Regions from separate parts of the Cellulomonas sp. ES6 genome, predicted to be linked through region 1. Evidence: predicted binding sites of a transcription regulator. Region 1 holds the regulator's gene; the other holds the start of a gene.
What was found. Region 1 encodes Rex, which represses fermentation and respiration genes when NADH is low (regulators of the CRP and FNR family bind a similar motif). Its sites were predicted from a motif close to CTTGTGAANNNNTTCACAAG; they were not measured.
Positions count from the first base shown of each region.

Region 2: a site for Rex is predicted at 2,063-2,082, ahead of adhE (bifunctional acetaldehyde-CoA/alcohol dehydrogenase). Genes of this name have one in related genera too.

Region 1 is NZ_CP125655.1:1,891,828-1,902,325, reverse strand. It holds gene arfA (arabinosylfuranosidase ArfA) at 1-188, shown strand, start outside; gene P9841_RS08995 (GNAT family N-acetyltransferase) at 239-799, opposite strand; gene P9841_RS08990 (HAD family hydrolase) at 796-1,623, opposite strand; gene P9841_RS08985 (glutaredoxin family protein) at 1,658-1,963, shown strand; gene P9841_RS08980 (redox-sensing transcriptional repressor Rex) at 1,973-2,647, shown strand; gene P9841_RS08975 (YceI family protein) at 2,736-3,290, opposite strand; gene P9841_RS08970 (MarR family winged helix-turn-helix transcriptional regulator) at 3,455-3,988, shown strand; gene P9841_RS08965 (histidine phosphatase family protein) at 4,050-4,706, shown strand; gene P9841_RS08960 (TlpA family protein disulfide reductase) at 4,703-5,305, shown strand; gene P9841_RS08955 (cytochrome c biogenesis CcdA family protein) at 5,356-6,180, shown strand; gene resB (cytochrome c biogenesis protein ResB) at 6,182-7,888, shown strand; gene ccsB (c-type cytochrome biogenesis protein CcsB) at 7,906-9,024, shown strand; gene P9841_RS08940 (PLD nuclease N-terminal domain-containing protein) at 9,056-9,466, opposite strand; gene P9841_RS08935 (DUF4229 domain-containing protein) at 9,543-9,902, shown strand; gene P9841_RS08930 (1,4-dihydroxy-2-naphthoate polyprenyltransferase) at 9,932-10,498, opposite strand, start outside.
Region 2 is NZ_CP125655.1:1,182,993-1,193,490, forward strand. It holds gene P9841_RS05585 (glycoside hydrolase family 65 protein) at 1-1,870, shown strand, start outside; gene adhE (bifunctional acetaldehyde-CoA/alcohol dehydrogenase) at 2,151-4,877, shown strand; gene P9841_RS05595 (hypothetical protein) at 5,027-5,527, shown strand; gene P9841_RS05600 (molybdopterin oxidoreductase) at 5,648-5,770, shown strand; gene P9841_RS05605 (pyridoxal phosphate-dependent aminotransferase) at 5,873-7,171, shown strand; gene P9841_RS05610 (multidrug effflux MFS transporter) at 7,191-8,477, opposite strand; gene P9841_RS05615 (adenylate/guanylate cyclase domain-containing protein) at 8,577-9,725, opposite strand; gene P9841_RS05620 (biotin--[acetyl-CoA-carboxylase] ligase) at 9,741-10,498, opposite strand, start outside.

The DNA of each region.
Region 1 (10,498 bases):
CCCGCGCGATCCCCGGCCTGCAGGTGGTCGAGGCCACGAGCCTGTCGAACCCCGACCACACGTGGGTGGCGACGGCGGACGACGACACCTCCGTCGCGCCGCGGCCCAACGCGACGGCGGCCGTCGACGGCGGCCGGCTCACCGTCCAGGTGCCGCCGGTGTCGTGGAACGTGGTGCGCCTGGCCTGAGCCGGGACGACGCGGGGCGCGGCCGGCACGCCGGCGGCGCCCCGCGTCGGTCAGAACGGCCGGTGCAGCACCAGGTCGTCGTGCCGCTGGTCGCCGACCTGGAACGTCCGCGTCCCGACGACGACGAACCCGGAGCGCCGGTAGAACGCCTGCGCCCGCAGGTTCTCCCCGTTGACGCCCAGCCAGACGCCGGCGGCGCCCCGGGCGCGCGCGACGTCCAGGCTCGCGGCCATGAGCTCACGGGCGACGCCGCCGCCGTGCCGGCCCGCCAGCACGTAGCACTTGCTGAGCTCGACCGTCGGGCGCAGCGGGACGACGGCGGCGACCTCCGGCGCGTACGGCTCGCCGGCCACCAGCAGCGTGTAGCCGACCAGCTCGCCGTCGTCGTCCGCGACGAGCACGTCGCGCGCCGGGTCGGCCAGGTGGTCCGCGAAGTGGGCGGTCGTCAGGTGCGCCGCGACGAAGGCGGCGTGGTCCTCAGGGGTGGACGACGGCGGGCACGCGAGCGGGAACGTCGCGGCGGCGAGCCCGGCCACCGCGACGGCCTCGTCCGGGCGGGCCCGGCGCACGGTCGCGCCGGGACGGTCCGGCGTCGGCCCGACGGCGCTCACCGGCCGGCCCAGCGGGCCCGCAGCGCGCGGCGGACGGCGCGCACGACCAGCCCGACCACCCACACGGACCCGGCGACGGTCGCCGCGTCGACGCCGCGACGGGTGGCGTTGCGGCGGCCGCGGAACTCCCGCACCGGCCAGCCGACCTCGGCCGCGTGCCGCCGGAGCCGCCCGTCGGGGTTGATGGCGCACGGGAAGCCGACCTCGGACAGGATCGGCACGTCGTTGGTGGAGTCGCCGTACGCGAACGACTGCGACAGGTCCACGCCCTCCCGCTCGGCGAGCGCGCGCACCGCGGACGCCTTCGCCTTGCCGTGGAGCAGGTCGCCGACCAGGCGGCCGGTGTAGAAGCCCTCGCGGTGCTCCGCCACGGTGCCGATCGCCCCGGTGGCGCCCAGGCGCCGCGCGATGAGGTCGGCGATCTCCACGGGGGTCGCGGTCACGAGCCACACCTGGTGGCCGGCGCGCAGGTGCTGGTCGAGCAGCCGCTGGGTGCCGGGGAAGATGCGCAGGGCCAGCACCTCGTCGTAGATGTCCTCCGCGATCGCGACGACCTCCGCCACGGACCGGCCCTGCATGATCTCGAGCGCCCGCTCCCGGACCTCGTCGATCTGCTGCCGGTTCTCCCCGAACGCGAGGTAGCGCGCCTGGTGCCCGGCGAACCGCACGATGTCGGAGCTGCGGAAGAACCCGCGCCGGTACAGGCCGACCGCCAGGTGGAACGAGCTGGCGCCCCGGATGATCGTGTTGTCGACGTCGAAGAAGGCGGCCACCCGGCCCGGCTGCACGGCGGCGCCGGTGTCGGGCTCGGAGGGCTCGGGCACGCCGCCACTGTAGCCAGATGCCTACGCTCGTGCCGTGCAGCCCACCGGTCCCCTCGTCCCCGCCAGCCCCGTCCCCGCGCGCGTGGTGCTCTACGTCCGCGCGGGCTGCCACCTGTGCGACGACGCCCGCGCGGTGGTCGCCGCCGTGGCCGCCGAGCGCGGCGCGACGTGGGCCGAGGTCGACGTCGACGCCGGGGGCGTGGTGCCCGACGGCCGGTCCCTCGCGGACGTCCACGGCGAGCTGGTGCCGGTGGTCGAGGTGGACGGCGCGCGGGTGGGCTACTGGCAGATCGACGCCGACCGTCTGCGGGACGCGCTGGCAGCGCCGCCGACCGCCTAACCTGGGGGGGTGCGAGCCCTGCCGCCGACCACCGTCGCCCGCCTCCCCGGATACCTGCGCTCCCTGGGTGGCCTCGCCTCGGAGGGCGTGACCACCACCTCGTCCGACCAGCTCGCGGAGCTGGTGGGCGCCTCGCCCGCGCAGCTGCGCAAGGACCTGTCCTACCTCGGGGCGGGCGGGCGCCGCGGCGTGGGGTACGAGGTCGACCACCTGCGCAAGCAGATCGCCGGCGCGCTCGGCATGGCCGAGGAGCGCCAGCTCGTCATCGTCGGCATCGGCAACCTGGGTCACGCGCTCGCCACGTACTCCGGGTTCGCGGACCGCGGGTTCGTGCTGGTCGGCCTGTTCGACACGCACGCGGATCTGGTGGGGACGCGCGTCGGCGGCCACGTGGTCCAGCACGTCGACGAGCTGGAGCGCGTCATCGACGAGACGGAGGCCAGCGTCGCGGTCGTGGCGACGCCGGGCTCCGCCGCCCAGGCGACCACCGACCGGCTCGTCGCGGCCGGCATCACCGGCATCCTCAACTTCGCGCCCCGCACCGTGCGGGTGCCCGACGGCGTGGACGTGCGGGAGGTGGACCTGGGGTCGGAGCTGCAGATCCTCGGGTTCCACGCGCGGCAGCGGGCCCGTCGTCCCGCCGCGGCTCCCGCCGCCGAGCCGGAGCCGGTCGCGGCGGACTGATCCCGGCCCCGCACGGGACCCCGGACGTGCACGAGGGCCCGGTCGCGGCAGGGGGTGCGCGACCGGGCCCTCGTGGACCAGGGGGAGGTCAGGCCTGCTTGATGGCCGAGACCTCGAGGGAGATGACGACCTTGTCGCTCACCAGGACGCCGCCGGCCTCGAGGGCCGCGTTCCAGGTGATGCCGAAGTCCTTGCGGGAGATCGTCGTGGTGGCGGAGAAGCCGGCGCGCTGGTTGCCGAACGGGTCGGTGGCCGCGCCGCCGAACTCGACGGCCAGGTCGACGGACTGCGTCACGCCGTGGATGGTCAGGTCGCCGGTGACGACGTAGTCGTCGCCGTCGGGGCGCACGGCGGTGGAGGTGAAGGTCCACTCGCCGAAGGTCTCGACGTCGAAGAAGTCGGCGCTCTTGAGGTGGCCGTCGCGGCCGGCGTCGTTGGTGTTGATCGTCGTCGGGTCGAGCGTCGCGGTCACGGCGGACAGCGTGAGGTCCTCGGCGACGGTGATCGCGCCGGAGGTCACCGCGACGGTGCCGCGGACCTTGGAGATACCCGCGTGGCGGACCGTGAAGGACGCCTCGGTGTGCGAGGGGTCGAGGGTCCAGGTGCCGGCGGTGAGACCGGTGGGCAGCGTGGTGACGGACATGGTGCCTCCTGCATTGGTTGAAGCGTCAACTGCGGTTAGTTGAGATTTCTACTACACTGCGGACGAGGGCGCAACACCTGTGGGACGATCAGCGACCGACGTCACAGTGCGGGCCCGTGCGACCGCGGCAGCCCGCCGGGGACGCCCCGGGAGGAGGACCGGCGATGAGCAGCGCCACGGAGCAGACCACGCGCGCGACGCGCGCCCACGACGACGTCCGCTGGCTGTCGGCGGACGAGCAGCAGGCCTGGCGCGCGTACCGCGACGGCACGGCCCGGCTGATGGACGTCCTCGCGCACGACCTCGAGGAGCAGACCGGGCTGTCGCTCGGCGAGTACGAGGTCCTGGTCCGGCTGTCCGAGGCGCCCGGACGCACGCTGCGCATGTCCGAGCTGGCCGGCGAGCTCGCCCACTCCCGCAGCCGGCTCACGCACACCGTGCGCCGCATGGAGGCCGACGGGCTCGTCGAGCGCGCGCCGTGCCTCGAGGACGCGCGGGGCGTGAACTGCACCATGACGGACACGGGCTGGCGCCGGCTCGTCGAGGCCGCCCCCGCGCACGTCGAGTCCGTGCGCGAGCGCCTGGTCGACGTGCTCACCCCGCAGCAGCTCCAGGCGCTCGGCGACGCGATGGCCGCCGTCGGCGCCGCGCTGCAGGCCGGGTGCGCGGCCGCCCTGGCGGACGCCGAGCGCGCGTAGCCGGCGGACGGCGGCCACCGGCCCGGCCCGAGCACCCAGCCGGGTTTGCGAGACTGACCCCATGGTCGCGACCACCATCCACCTCATGCGCCACGGCGAGGTCCACAACCCCACCGGCGTCCTGTACGGGCGGCTGCCCGGCTACCACCTGTCCGCGCGCGGGCAGCAGATGGCCGAGCGGGTGGCGGCGTACCTGGCGGGCGACCTCGGCTCACCGCGCCGCGACGTGACCGTGCTGGTCGCCTCCCCGCTGCAGCGCGCGCAGGAGACCGTCGCGCCGATCGCCGCGGCCCTCGACCTGCCCGTCACGACCGACGAGGGCCTGCTCGAGGCCGAGAACCGCTTCGAGGGGCTGACCTTCGGCGTCGGCGACGGCTCCCTGCGCCACCCGCGGCACTGGCCGCTGCTCGTCAACCCGTTCCGGCCGTCCTGGGGCGAGCCGTACCGGCAGCAGGTCGCGCGCGTGCTCGGCGTCGTCGACCGCGCCCGCGAGGCCGCGCGGGGCCACGAGGCGGTGCTCGTCAGCCACCAGCTGCCGATCTGGGTCACGCGGCTCGCGCTCGAGGACCGTCGCCTGTGGCACGACCCCCGCCGGCGCCAGTGCTCGCTGGCCTCCCTGACGTCCCTCGTCTACGAGGACGACCGCCTGGTGCGCGTCGGCTACACCGAGCCGGCGGCCGACCTGCTGCCGGGCGCCTCCGCCGTGGCGGGCGCATGAGGGTCCCCGCCAGGCCGCGCGCCGCCGCGCTCGCCGCCGCCGTCGTCGTCGCGCTCGCCGGCTGCTCCGCGGGCGGCGGCACCGGCACGGGGTCCGGCGACGACGTGCCCGACCAGGGCTACGTCTCCGGCGACGGCTCGGTGACCCAGTGGGAGCCGGGGGACCGCCAGGGCCCGGTCGAGGTCGCCGGGTCGGACTTCGCCGGGGACCCGGTCGACACCGCGGACTGGCGGGGCGACGTCGTGGTGCTCAACACCTGGTACGCGCAGTGCCCGCCCTGCCGCGAGGAGGCGCCGGACCTCGTGGCGGTCGCCGAGGACTACGCCGACCAGGGTGTGCACGTGCTCGGCATCAACGGGGTGGACGACGCCGGGGCGGCCGAGTCGTTCCAGGACGCCTTCGACGTCCCGTACCCGAGCATCGACGACCGGGAGAAGCGGGCCGTCGCCGCGCTCCAGGGCGTCGTGCCGATCCAGGCGACCCCGACCACGGTCGTGCTCGACCGCGAGGGGCACGTCGCCGCGCGGGTCGTGGGCCTCGTGGAGGGCTCGACGCTGCGGGCCCTGGTCGACGAGGTGCTGGCCGAGGACGCGCCGTGATCGCCGCCGACGTGGGGGACGCGTTCGCGCAGACCGCCGCCTCCGGGTCGCTGCTCGCGGCGGTGCCGGTCGCGCTGCTGGCCGGCCTGGTGTCCTTCGCGTCGCCGTGCGTGCTCCCGCTCGTCCCCGCCTACGTCGGCTACCTCGGCGGGATGTCCGCCGCGACCGCGCCGCGCCCGGCCCCCGCCCCGCGGGCCGTCGCGACCGCCGCCGGACCCGCCCCGCTGGACCTCGCGGCCCACCTGCCCGCGCAGCCCGCGCTCGCCGGGACCCCGGCCCCGCCGCCCTCGCGGAGCCGCGTCGTGCTGGGCGTGCTGCTGTTCGTCGCCGGGTTCACCGCGGTGTTCCTCGCGTACGGCTCGCTGGCCGGGACGCTCGGCTCGTTCCTGCTGCGCTGGCAGGACCCGCTGTCGCGCGTGCTCGGCGTCCTGACGGTCGTCATGGGCCTGGCGTTCCTCGGGCTGCTGCCGTTCCTGCAGCAGGACCGGCGCACGCTCGTCGCCCCGCGCGCCGGGCTGTGGGGCGCGCCCGTGCTCGGGGTGACGTTCGGCATCGGGTGGACGCCGTGCATCGGCCCGACGCTGGCCGCGATCCTGCTGCTCTCGCTCGACGGCGGGTCGCCGGGCCGCGGGGCGCTGCTCGCGCTCGCGTTCTGCGCCGGGCTCGGGCTGCCGTTCGTCGCCGTCGCGCTCGGCCTGCAGCGCAGCCGCCGCGCCCTCGACCAGCTCGCCCGGCACCGCCTGGCGATCATGCGCGTCGGCGGCGGCCTGCTCATCCTGCTCGGCGTGGCGCTGGTCACCGGGCTCTGGTCCGCGTGGGCGAGCTGGCTGCAGGGCCTGCTCACCGGCGCCCAGCCGTTCGTCCCGGCGGTGTGACGTGACCGAGCGACCGACCACCGGCTACCGGCCCGAGGGGCTCGAGGACGCGTTCGTCGACGGCGCCCCGCCCGCGCCACCCGCCCCGCCCGCGGCCGCCGGCACCCCGCCCGGCGGCGAGGCCCCGCAGCTCCCGGCCCTCGGCCTCGTCGGGTGGCTCCGCTGGGGCTGGCGGCAGCTCACGTCCATGCGCGTCGCGCTGCTGCTGCTCATGCTGCTCGCCGTCGCGGCCGTCCCCGGCACCGTCTTCCCGCAGCGGCCGCAGGACCCGGCCCGCGTGGCGACCTACCTGAGCGACCACCCCGACGTGGGGCCGCTGCTGGACCGGCTCGGGTTCTTCGACGTGTACGCGTCGGTCTGGTTCTCCGCGATCTACCTGCTGCTGTTCGTGTCGCTCGTGGGCTGCATCCTGCCCCGCAGCCGCACCCACCTGCGGGCGCTCCGGGGGCGGCCGCCGCGGGCGCCGCGCCGGTTCGACCGGTTCCCGGCGCAGGCGGCGCTCGCCCTGGACGCCTCGCCGCAGGAGGTCGCCGAGCGGGCCGCCGCCGCGCTGCGCGGGCCCCGCTGGTGGCGCCGGTTCCGGGTGGACGTCCGCGACGAGGGCGCCGGCGTGTGGAGCGTCGCCGCCGAGCGGGGCTACCTCCGCGAGACCGGCAACCTCGTGTTCCACCTCGCGCTCGTCGGCCTGCTCGTCGCGATCGCGACCGGCCAGCTCCTGCACTACCGCGGCCAGGCGATCGTCGTCGAGGGCCGCGCGTTCGCCAACACCCAGAGCGACTACGACAGCTTCGAGGCCGGCAGCGCGTTCCGCCCGTCCTCCCTCGAGCCGTTCGCGCTGCGCCTCGACTCGTTCGAGTCCCGGTTCGACCCCGACACGCTCCAGTCGCGCGACTTCACCGCCCGGGTCACCGTCACCGAGCCGGGCGCCGACCCGGTGGCCGACACGATCAAGGTGAACCACCCGCTCGAGGTCGGCGGCGCCAAGGTGTACCTGCAGGGCAACGGCTACGCGCCGCAGGTCACCGTGCGCGACGCCACGGGTGCGGTGGCGTTCGAAGGGGCCGTGCCGTTCCTGCCGCAGGACACCGTCTACACCTCCCAGGGCGTCATCAAGGTGCCGGACGTGACCACCGGGCCGCAGATCGGCCTGCAGGGCGTCCTGCTCCCCACCGCGCAGCAGCTCTCCGACGACATCTGGCGCTCCGTCGACCCGCAGCCCACCGACCCGCTGCTCGCGCTCGCCGTGTGGACCGGGGACCTCGGGCTGGACGACGGCATCCCCCAGAACGTGTACCAGCTGGACGAGTCCGGGCTGACGCAGGCCACCGGGGAGGACGGCCGGCCGCTCACGCTCTACGTGCGCCCCGGCGAGACGGTGGACCTCCCCGACGGCCTGGGGACGCTGACGTTCGACGCCCTGCCGCGGTTCGTCGCGCTGGACCTGCGCCACGACCCGTCGCTCGCGTGGGTGCTGACCTTCGCGCTGCTGGCGTTCGCCGGCCTCGCGGCCTCGCTGTTCGCCCCGCGGCGGCGCGTGTGGCTGCGGGCGTCGTCCGCCCCCGAGGGGGACGAAGGTCCCGGGTCAGGTCGTACAGTGGTCACCGCCGCGGCCCTCGCGCGCGGCGACGACGTCGGACTGCAGGCGGAGCTCGACCGGGCGGTGGACCGGCTCCGACCGGCCGGGCGCGACCTGCCCGCCGCCGGCTGACCCGGAAGGTGGAGGACATGGCACTGGGCGACATCAGCACCCTGCTCGTGTGGGGTGCGGCGACGGCGTTCACGATCGCCCTGGTCGCGTACTCGGTCGCGCTCGCCCGTGTGGCCGACGTCGCCTCCCGCGAGCACCGCGCCGCCCGGCAGGCCCGCGTGGCCGCCGCCCGGCAGGCCCGCGTGGCCGCCCGGGAGGCCGTGGGCGCAGGCGGGCCGTCGTCGCTCGTCCTGCCGGCCGACGCGCCCGCGGAGGTGCCCGCCGCCGCCGAGCCGCCCGCGTCCGGCGCCGGGGACGACGGCTCCGGCGCCACCGCGGCGCCCTCGGCCGCCACCGGCATCGCCCGCTCCACCACCGCGCTCGGCATCGTCCTGCTGCTCGTCGGCATCGTGCTGCGCGGCGCCGCCGCCGGGCGCTGGCCCACCGCGAACATGTACGAGTTCACGCTCGTCGGGACCCTCGTGGCGTCCGTCGTCCTCGCCGTCGTGCAGCGCCGCCGCGTCGTGCCGTTCCTCGGCGTCGTCGTCATGGGCATCGCCGTGCTGGCGCTCGTGCTCGGCCTGAACGCGTTCTACGTGCAGGCCGACGCCGTCCAGCCCGCGCTCCAGAACTACTGGCTCGTCATCCACGTCGGCGTCGCGATCATCGCCACCGGCATCTTCACCGTGGCGTTCGCGACCGCCGTGCTCCAGGTGCTCCAGGACGGCCGCGAGACCGGGCGCTCCCACCTCGACCACCCGTGGAGCCGCCTCGACGGTCTGCGCCGGCCGCTCGCGCGCTGGCGCGTCACCGGGCCGGCCTGGTCCTGGCTGCGGACGGTCCCGCCGGCGCGGCAGCTCGAGGCGCTGTCCTTCCGCCTGAACGCCATCGGGTTCGTGCTCTGGACGCTCACGCTGATCGGCGGGGCCATCTGGGCCGAGCAGGCCTGGGGACGGTACTGGGGCTGGGACCCCAAGGAGGTCGGCACCTTCGTGGCGTGGGTCGTGTACGCCGCGTACCTGCACGCGCGGACCACGCGCGGCTGGGCGGGTCGTCGCGCCGCCTACTTCGTGTACGTGGGCTACGCGGTGGTGCTGGCGAACTTCACCGTGGTGAACCTGTTCGTCTCCGGCAAGCACTCGTACTCCGGCCTCTGACCGGCCGCCCCCGCCGGGGGCTCAGCGGGGCTCAGCCGCGGGCGTCGCCCGGGAGGTCGCCGTCGCGCTGCTGCGGCTGGTCGTCGCGCCGGGGAGGCGCGTCGTCGTCCGGCCGCCCCTGGGCCTCGCGCTCGCGGCGGAGGTGCTCCTGCTCGAGGCGCCAGAGGAACTCCGGGTCGTCGTCGGGTGCCACCGGGCCGCCGCGGCGCGGTCCGGGCCGGCCGGACGGGCCCGCTCCGGCGCTCCCGCCGCCCGCACGCCGCGCGCGCTGGGAACGGCGGACGAGGATCCACGCGACCGGACCCACGAACGGGACGAGCGCCACCAGCACCCACGGCAGCCGCGGGACCCCGAGGCGGTCCTCGTCGTCGCTCGAGACGATGTCGGCGACGGCGTACACCGTCAGTCCGATCATCGCGAGGAGGAGCAGCGCTCGGGCCATGCGCCCCACCCTAACCAGCGCGGCGCCGGGGTACCGAGCCGGGCGGTCCGTCCCTGCTGCGGCCTACGCTGGGCGGGTGCCCGTGGTGACGTACTCCCTGCTCCGCCTCGCCCTGTTCGTGGTCTGCCTGGCCGGCCTCGTGCTCGCCGGGACGGGCTGGCTGCTCGGCGTGGTGCTCGCCGCGGTGCTCGCGGCGCTGCTGTCGTACCTGCTGCTCGCCGGCCCGCGCGACCGTGCGGCGCTCTGGCTGCAGGCCCGCTCGGAGGCGCGCGGCGACCGGCCGCGCTTGTCGCGCCGGGCCACGGAGGACGCCGCCGCCGAGGACGCGGCCGTCGACGCGGCGACCGACGGGCCTGCCGCGCCCGCCGGGCCCGCCGCGCCCGCCGGGCCCGACTCGCCCCGCCCGGACGGCCCGACCCCGGGCCGCCTGTTCTGACCGGCGTCAGAGCGCTGTTCTGACCGGCGTCAGAGCGCCAGGCCGAGCCCCAGCAGCACGCCGAACGCGAGCTCGTACATCCCGGTCCCGGCGAGCACCGGCACCAGCGCGATCCCGCGGGCGCCGACCAGCACCGTGAACGCGAGCAGCCCGGCCGGCAGCGCCAGCAGCATGACGAGCAGCGCCCACGGGTTCGCCAGGGCGCAGGCGACGCCGAGCAGGACGGGCAGCACCACCATCACCGCGTAGACGACGCGCGCGCGCCGCTCGCCGATCCGCACGGCGAGCGTGCGCTTGCCGACCAGGGCGTCCGTGGGGACGTCCCGCAGGTTGTTGACCATGAGCAGCGCGCACGCGATCAGCCCGACGGCGACCGCCCCCACCCAGGCGGGCCAGGTGAGCCGCCCGGCCTGGGTGTACGTGGTGCCGAGCACCGCGACGAGCCCGAAGAACAGGAACACGCCGACCTCGCCGAGGCCCAGGTACCCGTACGGGCGCCGGCCGCCGGTGTAGAACCACGCCGCCAGGACGCACAGCGCGCCGACCGCGAGCAGCCACCACTGCCCGGACAGGGCGACCAGGGCGAGGCCCAGCAC
Region 2 (10,498 bases), 710 kb from region 1:
GCTGGAGCCGCGGTCGCACTGGGGGTCCGACGGCCGCTACGTGCTGTCGTACCGCACGGCGGCGTCCGGCATGACCCTCGCGGTGGCGGCCGACCACAGCATCGAGACGGAGAACGAGGTCGAGGAGCTCTCGCTCGTCGAGGAGGACCTGGCCAAGCACGTCTACCGCGTCGACGCGAAGCGGGGCCAGACCGTCCGCATCACCAAGGTCGTCACGTACCACTCGTCGCGCGGCGTGCCGGCGCGCGAGCTGGCGGACCGGTGCCGCCGCACCCTGGACCGCGCCGCCAAGGCCGGCGTCGAGCAGGCGTTCGCCGACCAGCGCGCGTGGCTCGACGCGTTCTGGGCGCGCTCCGACGTCGAGGTGCCGGGCCAGCCCGAGCTGCAGCAGGCCATCCGCTGGAACCTGTTCCAGCTCGCGCAGGCCACCGCGCGCGCCGAGGGCAGCGGCATCGCGGCGAAGGGCCTGACCGGCTCGGGGTACAGCGGGCACTACTTCTGGGACACCGAGATCTACGTCCTGCCGTTCCTCAGCTACACCTCCCCGCGCGTGGCCCGCAACGCGCTGCGGTTCCGCTACACGATGCTGGACGCGGCGCGCCGCCGGGCCGCCGAGCTCAACCAGAACGGCGCGCTGTTCCCGTGGCGCACCATCAACGGCGAGGAGGCGTCGGCGTACTACGCGGCGGGCACCGCGCAGTACCACATCGACGCGGACATCGCGCACGCCGTGCGGCAGTACGTCGCCGCCACCGGGGACGACGGGTTCCTGGCGCGCGAGGCGGTCGACGTCCTGGTGGAGACCGCGCGCATGTGGGCGGACCTCGGGTTTTGGCGCGGGACCAACGGCGACGCGTCGTTCCACATCCACGGCGTCACGGGGCCCGACGAGTACACGACCGTGGTGAACGACAACCTGTTCACCAACGTCATGGCCCGCGCCAACCTGCGCGGGGCGGTCGAGGCCGTCGAGCGGCTCGCGCACGAGCACCCGGCGGAGCACGCCGCGATGGCCGCCCGGCTGCGCCTCACGCAGGACGAGCTGGACGAGTGGGCGCACGCCGCGGAGCGCATGCACATCCCGTTCGACGAGCGCCTGGGCATCCACCCGCAGGACTCGCAGTTCCTCGAGAAGGAGCTGTGGGACCTGGCGAACACCGACCCGGCCAAGCGCCCGCTGCTGCTCTACTACCACCCGCTGGTGATCTACCGGTTCCAGGTGCTCAAGCAGGCCGACGTGGTGCTGGCCCTGTTCCTGCAGGGCGACCAGTTCACGCCGGAGGAGAAGCTCGCGGACTTCGACTACTACGACCCGCTGACCACCGGCGACTCCACGCTGTCGGCGGTCGTGCAGTCGATCGTGGCGTCCGAGGTCGGCTACCAGGAGCTCGCGCTGCGGTACTTCACGTCGGCGCTGTACGTGGACCTGGCGGACCTGCACCACAACACGTCCGACGGCGTGCACGTGGCCTCGCTCGGCGGCGTGTGGAGCGCGCTGGCGTGCGGGTTCGGCGGCATGCGCGACCACGAGGGCGTCGTGTCGCTCGACCCGCGGCTGCCGGAGGTCTGGGACGGGCTGACGTTCCGGATCACGCTGCGCGGCACCCGGGTGCGCGTCGACGTCCGGCACACCGAGCTGCGGCTGACCGTCGAGGACGGCGACACCGCGGACCTCGTCGTGCGCGGCGAGCACGTGAAGGTCACGGCGGGCGACCCCGTGGTGGTGCACCTCGACCCGGCGCCGCGCCTCATCGGCACGCCGACGGTGCGCGACATCGAGGGCACGCGCCGCGCCGACGGCACGCTCATGACGGCGACCGTGCCGGACCACCCGACGGTCGTCACGCCGCCGCCGCTGCCGCACGACTGAGCCGCCGCGCGGGGCGCCGCACGACGCCCCGCGCACCCGCCGACCACCAGGCCCGTCGTCCCGGATCCCCGGGGCGGCGGGCCTCGTCGTGCCACCCGGCGCCGCGTCGTCGCAGGTCACGGGCTCGCCGGGTGAGCACGGAGCGGGTGGCGGACCTGCCGGACCTAGGTCCCCGGGACTCCGGTCCCAGACTTTGTGAATTCTTTCTCGATATCGTCGTCCACGTGAGGTCGACGGAGCCCTTACACCCCCACCTCATCGGACCACCCGGGAGAACCCCGTGACCATCACGACGAGCACCGACACCGCGGCCGCCATCGACCAGCTGGTCGCCGGCGCCACCAAGGCGCTGGCGGAGTACGCCCGCTTCACGCAGGAGGACGTCGACCGGCTGGTCAAGAAGGCCGCCGTCGCCGCGCTCGACCAGCACGGCCAGCTCGCCGAGCTGGCGGTCGAGGAGACCGGCCGCGGCGTCTTCGAGGACAAGGCCGTCAAGAACATCTTCGCCTGCGAGCACGTCACCAACTCGATGGCGTCGCTCAAGACCGTCGGCGTCATCAGCCGCGACGAGATCAACGGCATCACCGAGATCGCCGAGCCCGTCGGCGTCATCTGCGCGATGACCCCGGTGACCAACCCGACGTCCACCGCGATCTTCAAGTCGCTCATCGCGCTGAAGACCCGCAACCCGATCATCTTCGCGTTCCACCCGAACGCCCAGAGGTCCTCCGTCGCCGCGGCGCGGGTCGTGCGGGACGCGGCGATCGCCGCCGGCGCCCCCGAGAACTGCATCCAGTGGGTCGAGACCCCCTCGATGGAGGCCACCGGCCTGCTGATGAACCACCCCGGCGTCTCCACCATCCTGGCGACCGGCGGCAACGCGATGGTCCGCGCCGCGTACTCCTGCGGCAAGCCGGCCCTCGGCGTCGGCGCGGGCAACGTCCCGGCCTACATCGAGAAGACCGCCAAGCTCAAGCGGGCCGTCAACGACGTGGTGCTGTCCAAGTCGTTCGACAACGGCATGATCTGCGCCTCCGAGCAGGCCGTCATCCTGGACGACGAGATCTACGACGCCGCGCTCGCGGAGTTCGCGGTCCTGCACGCCTACCGCGCCACCAAGAAGGAGAAGGCGCTCCTCGAGAAGTTCATCTTCGGGGTCGAGGCCAAGGGCAAGAACTGCGCCGACGCCAAGCTGAACCCGACCGTCGTCGGCAAGTCCCCGCAGTGGATCGCCGAGCAGGCCGGCTTCTCCGTCCCCGCCGAGACGTCGATCATCCTCGCCGAGGTCGGCTCCGTCGGCCCGAACGAGCCGCTGACGCGCGAGAAGCTCTGCCCCGTGCTCGCCGTGCTGCGCGCCACCTCCACCGAGCAGGGCATCCAGCTCGCCGAGCAGATGGTCGAGTTCGACGGCCTCGGCCACTCCGCCGCGATCCACACCCAGGACGAGGCGCTCACCGAGGAGTACGGCAACCGCGTCAAGGCGATCCGCGTCATCGCGAACGCCCCCTCGTCGCTCGGCGGCATCGGCGACATCTACAACGCCTTCATCCCGTCGCTCACCCTCGGCTGCGGCTCCTACGGCCACAACTCGGTGTCGAACAACGTGTCGGCGATCAACCTCGTCAACGTCAAGCGCGTGGGTCGGAGGAACAACAACTTGCAGTGGTTCAAGGTCCCGGCCAAGACGTACTTCGAGCCGAACGCCATCCGCTACCTGACCGACATGGCCGACGTCGAGCGCGTCACGATCGTCACCGACGCCACGATGACCACCCTCGGGTTCGTCGACCGCGTCCTGGACGTCCTGAACCGCCGCGGCAACCACGTGTCGGTCCAGATCATCGACCAGGTGGAGCCGGAGCCCAGCGTCAAGACGGTCCAGGCCGGCGCGGCGCAGATGCGGCACTTCCGCCCCGACACGATCATCGCGCTCGGCGGCGGCTCGCCGATGGACGCGGCCAAGGTCATGTGGCTGCTGTACGAGCACCCGGAGATCGTGTTCTCCGACCTCAAGCAGAAGTTCTTCGACGTCCGCAAGCGCGCCTTCAAGTTCCCGGTGCTCGGCGACCTGGCCAAGCTGGTCTGCATCCCGACCACCTCGGGCACCGGCGCGGAGGTCACGCCGTTCGCGGTCATCTCCGACCCCGACGCGGGCAAGAAGTACCCGCTGGCGGACTACGCGCTGACCCCGACGGTCGCGATCATCGACCCGGTCCTCACCTCGAAGATGCCGCGCTCGCTGGCCGCCGACTCCGGCTTCGACGCCCTGACCCACGCCACCGAGGCGTTCGTCGCGGTGTACGCCAACGACTTCACCGACGGCATGGCGCTGCAGGCGATCCGCCTGATCTTCGACAACCTCGCGCAGTCCGTGAACGGCGACCCGGCCGACCCGGCCACCAAGGCCGCCCGCGAGAAGATGCACAACGCGGGCACCATCGCCGGCATGGCGTTCGGCAACGCGTTCCTCGGCATCGTGCACGCGATGGCGCACGTCATCGGCTCGACGTTCCACCTGGTCCACGGCCGGACGAACGCCACGCTGCTGCCGCACGTCATCCGGTACAACGGCCAGATCCCGACCAAGCTCACGAGCTGGCCGAAGTACGAGCACTACGTCGCCCCGGAGCGGTTCCAGCAGATCGCCCAGATGCTGGGCCTGCCGGCCGAGACCCCGGAGCAGGGCGTGGAGTCCTACGCCCTGGCCATCGAGGCGCTGCGCGCGAAGGTCGGCATCCCGTCGTCCTTCCAGGCGCAGGGCGTCGACGAGCAGGACTTCCTGTCCCGGCTCGACGAGGTCGCGATGGGCGCGTACGAGGACCAGTGCGCGCCGGCGAACCCCCGCATGCCGATGCGGGCGGACATGAAGGACATCATGACTGCGGCCTACTACGGCACCTCCGTCGCCGAGGTGCGTGGCCGCCGCGAGCAGCAGGGTGCGACGAGTGACGCGCCCGCCGGGGCGGGGGCCCCGGCCGAGGAGAGCGCCACGGTCGCCTCCTCCTGACCCACGGTCAGGCTGCTCGCCGAGCGCCCCGCCCGCGATCGTCCGCGGGCGGGGCGCTCCTCTGCGTCCGGGCGGTCCCGGCGCCGCGGCTCCCAGCCGGGGGCCAGGCGCGCCTGGCACAATGACCGGTCCCCGACGAGGAGGCCCTCATGACCACCCGCCGCCACCGCGCCGCCCTGGCCGCCCCGCTCGTGCTGGGCGCCCTCCTGCTCGGCGCGTGCTCCGAGGCGCAGGACGTCGCCTCGCAGGCGCAGTCCGCCGTCGACTCCGCGCGCGACGCCGCCGGCCGGATCGGCGAGCTCGCCGACGCCGCCCGCGAGCGCGTCGAGTCCGCCCGCTCCGCCGTCGACGACGCCCGCACCCGGCTGTCCGAGCTCGACGCCGGCGCCCGCGCCGCCGCGCAGGACGCCGTCGACCAGGCGAGCACCGCCGTGGACGACGCCACGACCGCGCTCGCCGACGCCCGCGAGCAGGGCTCCGCCGCCACGCAGGAGCAGCTCGACTCCGCCCGGTCCGCCCTCGACTCCGCGCGCAGCGCCCTCGACGGGGCGTCCACGCAGGTGGACGACGCGACCGCGGAGGCCCTGGACCGGCTCGCGCAGCAGGTCGAGGAGCTGAGCCGCCAGGTGGAGCAGACCGAGCAGGGCTGAGGCCCCGCGGGGGCGACGACCCCCGCGGGCGAGGGGCGCCGCCGGCCGGCGCGCCCGACTCACCCGGGCGAAGGACCCTCGACCCCTTCAGCCACGCGCCACCGTGCCGATGTCCCCGGTATGAGCACGCACCACCCGCGCACCCGGACCCGGCACCACGTGCCGTGGTGGGTCGCGTGCGCGTGGGCGTCCCTGCTGCTGCTCGTGCTCGGCGGGCTCGCGGCGGCGTCCGGCTGGCTCTGAGGCGGCCGGCGCGCGGACGCACCGTCCCGCCCGGCGGTCGTCCCGGCGCCCCCGCCCCGACGCGGTCTACCCTCCTGGCGTCCCCGAGCCGACAGGACCGCGATGACCCCGCACCCGCACGACCCCGCACCCCGTCCCGGGCACCCCGCGCCTCCCGCCGGGCGCTGGCGGGCGACCGCCCGGGCGGCGGGGCTGCTCGGCGCGGACGGCGTCCCGAGGCCGACGATCTTCGCGGAGATGTCCGCGCTGGCCGCGAGCACCGGTGCGCTCAACCTCGGCCAGGGGTTCCCCGACGTCGACGGCCCGGAGTCGGTGAAGCGAGCCGCGGCGGACGCCATCGCCGCGGGGGTCAACCAGTACCCGCCCGGGCCGGGCACCCCGGAGCTGCGGCGCGCCGTGGCCGACCACCAGCGGCGGCACTACGGCCTGGACGTCGACCCGGACACCGAGGTGCTCGTCACCACCGGCGCCACCGAGGCGGTCGCCGCGGCGCTGCTCGCGCTCACCGAGCCGGGCGACGAGGTGCTCACGCTCGAGCCGTTCTACGACTCCTACGCCGCGGTCATCGCGCTGGCCGGCGCCCGCCACACCACCGCGCCGCTCGTGGCCGGCCCCGACGGGTTCCGGCTGGACGCCGACGCGCTGCGCGCCGCCGTCACCGACCGGACGCGCGTGATCCTGCTCAACACGCCGCACAACCCGACGGGCGCCGTCCTCACGCCCGCCGAGCTCGCGGTGGTCGCCGAGGTCGCCGAGCGCCACGACTGCCTCGTCGTGACCGACGAGGTCTACGAGCACCTCACCTACGACGACGCCCGGCACGTCCCGTTCGCGACGCTGCCCGGCGCCGCCGACCGCACGCTGACCGTCTCGTCGTCGGGCAAGACGTTCTCGTTCACCGGCTGGAAGATCGGCTGGGTCACGGGGCCGGCGCCGCTGGTGGACGCGGTGCGGGCGGTCAAGCAGTTCCTCACGTACGTGTCCGGGGCGCCGTTCCAGCCCGCCGTGGCGCACGCGCTGGCGCTCGAGACCACCGACGGCCCCGACGCCGGCTGGGTCCGCGGGCTCGCGGCGTCCCTGGCCGCGCGCCGGGACCTGCTCGCCGCCGGGCTGACCGGGGCCGGGTTCGCAGTCGCCCGGCCGCAGGGCACGTACTTCGTGGTCGCCGACGCCGCCGCGCTGCTGGCCGGGCCGCTCGCCGGGTCGGGGATCCGCGACGCGGCGGGGCTGTGCCGCGCGCTCCCCGACCTCGCGGGCGTGGTCGGGGTGCCCGTCAGCGCGTTCACCCGGCCCGGGTCGGCCGCGGACGAGGCGCTGCGCACCGCGGTGCGGTTCACGTTCGTCAAGCAGGAGGCGGTGCTGGAGGAGGCCGTGCGGCGGCTGGCGCGGCTCGGCGCCTGACCGCCGCCCGCCCGGGCGCTCAGTGCGCCGCGGTCCACCCGCCGCGGCGGTAGGCCGGGGTCGCGAGCGCGAGCACCAGCAGCGCACCGGCCGCCGCGCCCGTCATCACGCTCGCCATCGCCACGGTGTCCTCCCCGAGCACGCCGACCAGCGGGCTCACCGCACCGGCGACGCCCGCCTGCAGCGACCCGATGAACGCCGCGGCCGTCCCCGCGCGCTCGCCGTGCCGGGACAGCGCGATCGCGGAGGCGTTCGGCGGCGTGAAGTTCACCAGCGACATGATGAGGAACAGCGCCACCAGCAGCGCCGGCAGCCCGCCGGCGCCCGTCAGCGCGAGCACCAGCAGCACCCCGGTGAGCGTCAGCGAGACGGGCAGCACCGCGCGGATGATCTGGATCGGGGCGTACCGGCGGACCAGCGCGGCGTTCACCTGCGCGCCGCCGACCAGGCCGACGCCGTTGACGGCGAACACCAGCGCGAACTGCCCGGCGCTCAGCCCGAACCCCTCGCGCAGCACGAACGGCGACCCGACCACGTAGCTCATGAGCACCGCCTGCCCGAGCCCGGGCAGCACCGCGAGCGCCACGAAGTGCCGGTCCCGCGCGAGCACCAGGTAGCCGCGCCACGCGCCCCCGGTGGACGCCAGCCTCCGCTCGGCCGGCAGCGTCTCGGGCAGGCGCCGCAGCACGACCACCCAGAGCACCGCGCCGTACACGGCCAGCGCGACGAACACGCCGCGCCACCCGAACTCGCCGGCGATCAGCCCGCCGACGCTCGGCGCGAACAGCGGCGCGACCCCGATGACGAGCATGAGCCGCGACAGCAGCCGGGACGCGTCCGGCCCGACGAACCGGTCGCGGATCACCGCCATCGCGACCACCGACGCCGACGCGTTGAAGAACCCCTGCAGGGTGCGCAGCGCGATCAGCGGGACGATCGCCGGGGCGATCGCGCACAGCAGCGACGTCACGACGTGCAGCGCCACGCCGACGAGCACCGGCCGGCGCCGGCCGAAGCGGTCCGACAGCGGGCCGATCACCAGCTGGCCGACGGCCCCGCCGATGAGCATCGACGTCATCGTGAGCTGGGCGGCCGCCGCGCTGGTCCCCAGGTCGCGGGCCACGTCGGGCAGCGACGGCAGGTAGATGTCGGTGGTGACGGCCGGCAGCGCGGTCATCACCCCGAGCAGGAGCACGTACTTGGCGCTCGGCCGGAACACGGGTGCGGCGGCGTCCCCGGCGGCGCCCGACGAGGCGGGCACGGGTGCCGGTGCGGGGCGCGGTGCGGGTGGCTCGCCGGTGCTCATGTCCCCTGATCGTCGCACGCGGCGAGGCCGGGCGCGAATCGATTCGATCCGCGCCCTCGCGGTCAGCGGCGCGCCGGCGCCGTCCCGGGCGGACGGGCGTCAGGCGGTGCGGACCCGCACCGGTGCCAGGGCGCCGATGCCCTCGAGCTCCCGCTCCGGCAGCGGCTCCAGCACGAGGCCCGGCACGTCGACGAGCAGCCGCGCGGTCGCCGGGTCGGTGAGCACCGTGCTCGGGTCCGCGACGTCCGTCAGGCGGGCGGCGATGTTCACCGACGGGCCGAACACGTCGCCGAACCGGGACAGCACCCGGCCCCACACCACGCCGACCCGCACCGGGGTCACGCCCCGCGCGCCCTCGGCGAGCCCGCCGGCCCCCTTCTCCCGCTCGACGTCGAGCTCCCCGCCGAGCACCCGCGCGAGCTCCAGGGCGACGCGCGCGCCGGTCCGCACGTCGTCCGCCACGAACAGCACCGCGTCCCCGATGGTCTTGACGACGCGGCCACCGCCCTGCGTCACGACGTCCCGGGCGATGGTCTCGAACCGCTGCACGAAGTCCGACAGGTCGGTCGAGCCCAGCCCGGCCGTCCGGCGCGTGAACGACACCATGTCGGCGAACCCCACCGCCCGCGCGAGCGGCAGCGCCGCCGGGTCGCCGTCGCGCTCCTGCCCGGCCGCGAACTCCACCGCGTACCGCGACGCGATCGACGCCAGGTGCCGGCGGTAGGAGTGCAGGAGCTGCGCCTCCAGCACCGGCGCCAGCACCGGCAGCTCGTCCAGCACCGCCCGCCGCGCGGCCGGGTCGTCGAGCCCCCGGCGGGTCGCGACGTCCTCCACCAGCGCCTCGACCTGCCACAGCGCGAGCCGGTCGCTCGTGTGCCCGAGTGCGCGCGTCAGCGAGATCATCGTGCGGCCCGACACGAGCTCCTCGCGCAGCAGGGCCGCCGCGCTGCCCAGGGCCTCGGCGTCCCGCACCGTGAACGCGGCGTCGTCCGCGTCCGGGTGCGGCAGGCCGAGCGTCCGCCAGTACAGCCGCACCAGCTCGACGTCCACGCCGGCGCGCTCCGCCAGGTCCCGCATGCTCAGGGTGCGGGGGCCGCCGAGCAGCGCCGCGTCGAGGCGGGCACCGGCGGACACGGGGGCGTCGTCGGGCCCCGGGGTGCCGGCGGCCGGAGTCGGGACGCCGGCGCTCTCCGGGGCGACGGGACGCGCCTCGTCGTCCTGGCGCGCGCTGCCCGTCCGGTCCGTCACACCAGCGACCCTAGTTCACGGCAGGTGCCCGCGGGTGGGCCGGACGTGACGCACGTCACCGGCGAGCAGCCGCCGCTCGGCGCCGTCCGCGCCCCGCAGCACGAGCGCGCCGTCGGGGTCGATCCGCACCGCCGTGCCCCGCGCCTGCGACCCGTCGGGCAGCGTCGCCCCCACCTCCGAGCCGAGCGTCCGGCACACCTGCGCGACCTCGGCGTCGAGCCCGGCCGCCCCGACGTCCCCGCCCGCCCGCCGCCAGCGCGCGAGGACCGCGCACACCTCGCGGACCACGGCGACCAGCACGGCCGTGCGGTCCGCGGAGGGGGCGCCCGACAGCCGCAGCGACGTGGCGCTCGGCACCGGCAGCTCGGCGGCCGTCTGCGCGACGTTGACCCCGATGCCGAGCACCACCGCGTCCCCCGCCGGCGTCGCCTCCGCGAGGATCCCGACCGCCTTGCGGTCCAGCCCCCAGCCGGGCAGCTCCTCGGCGCCGGACGACGCGGGCAGCAGCACGTCGTTCGGCCACTTCAGCGCCGCCGTCAGGCCCGTGGCCACGGACAGCCCGCGCACGACGCCCAGCCCCGCCAGCAGCGGCAGCCACCCCCACGACGCGCGCGGCACGCCCGGACGGACCGCCAGCGACATCGTCACCGCCGTGCCGGCCGGCGTGGTCCAGGTGTGGCCGCCCCGCCCGCGCCCGGCGCGCTGGTGCTCGGCGACCAGCAGGCCGCCGTCCGCCCACGCGGCGTCGGCCGCCAGTCGCGCGAGCAGCTCGG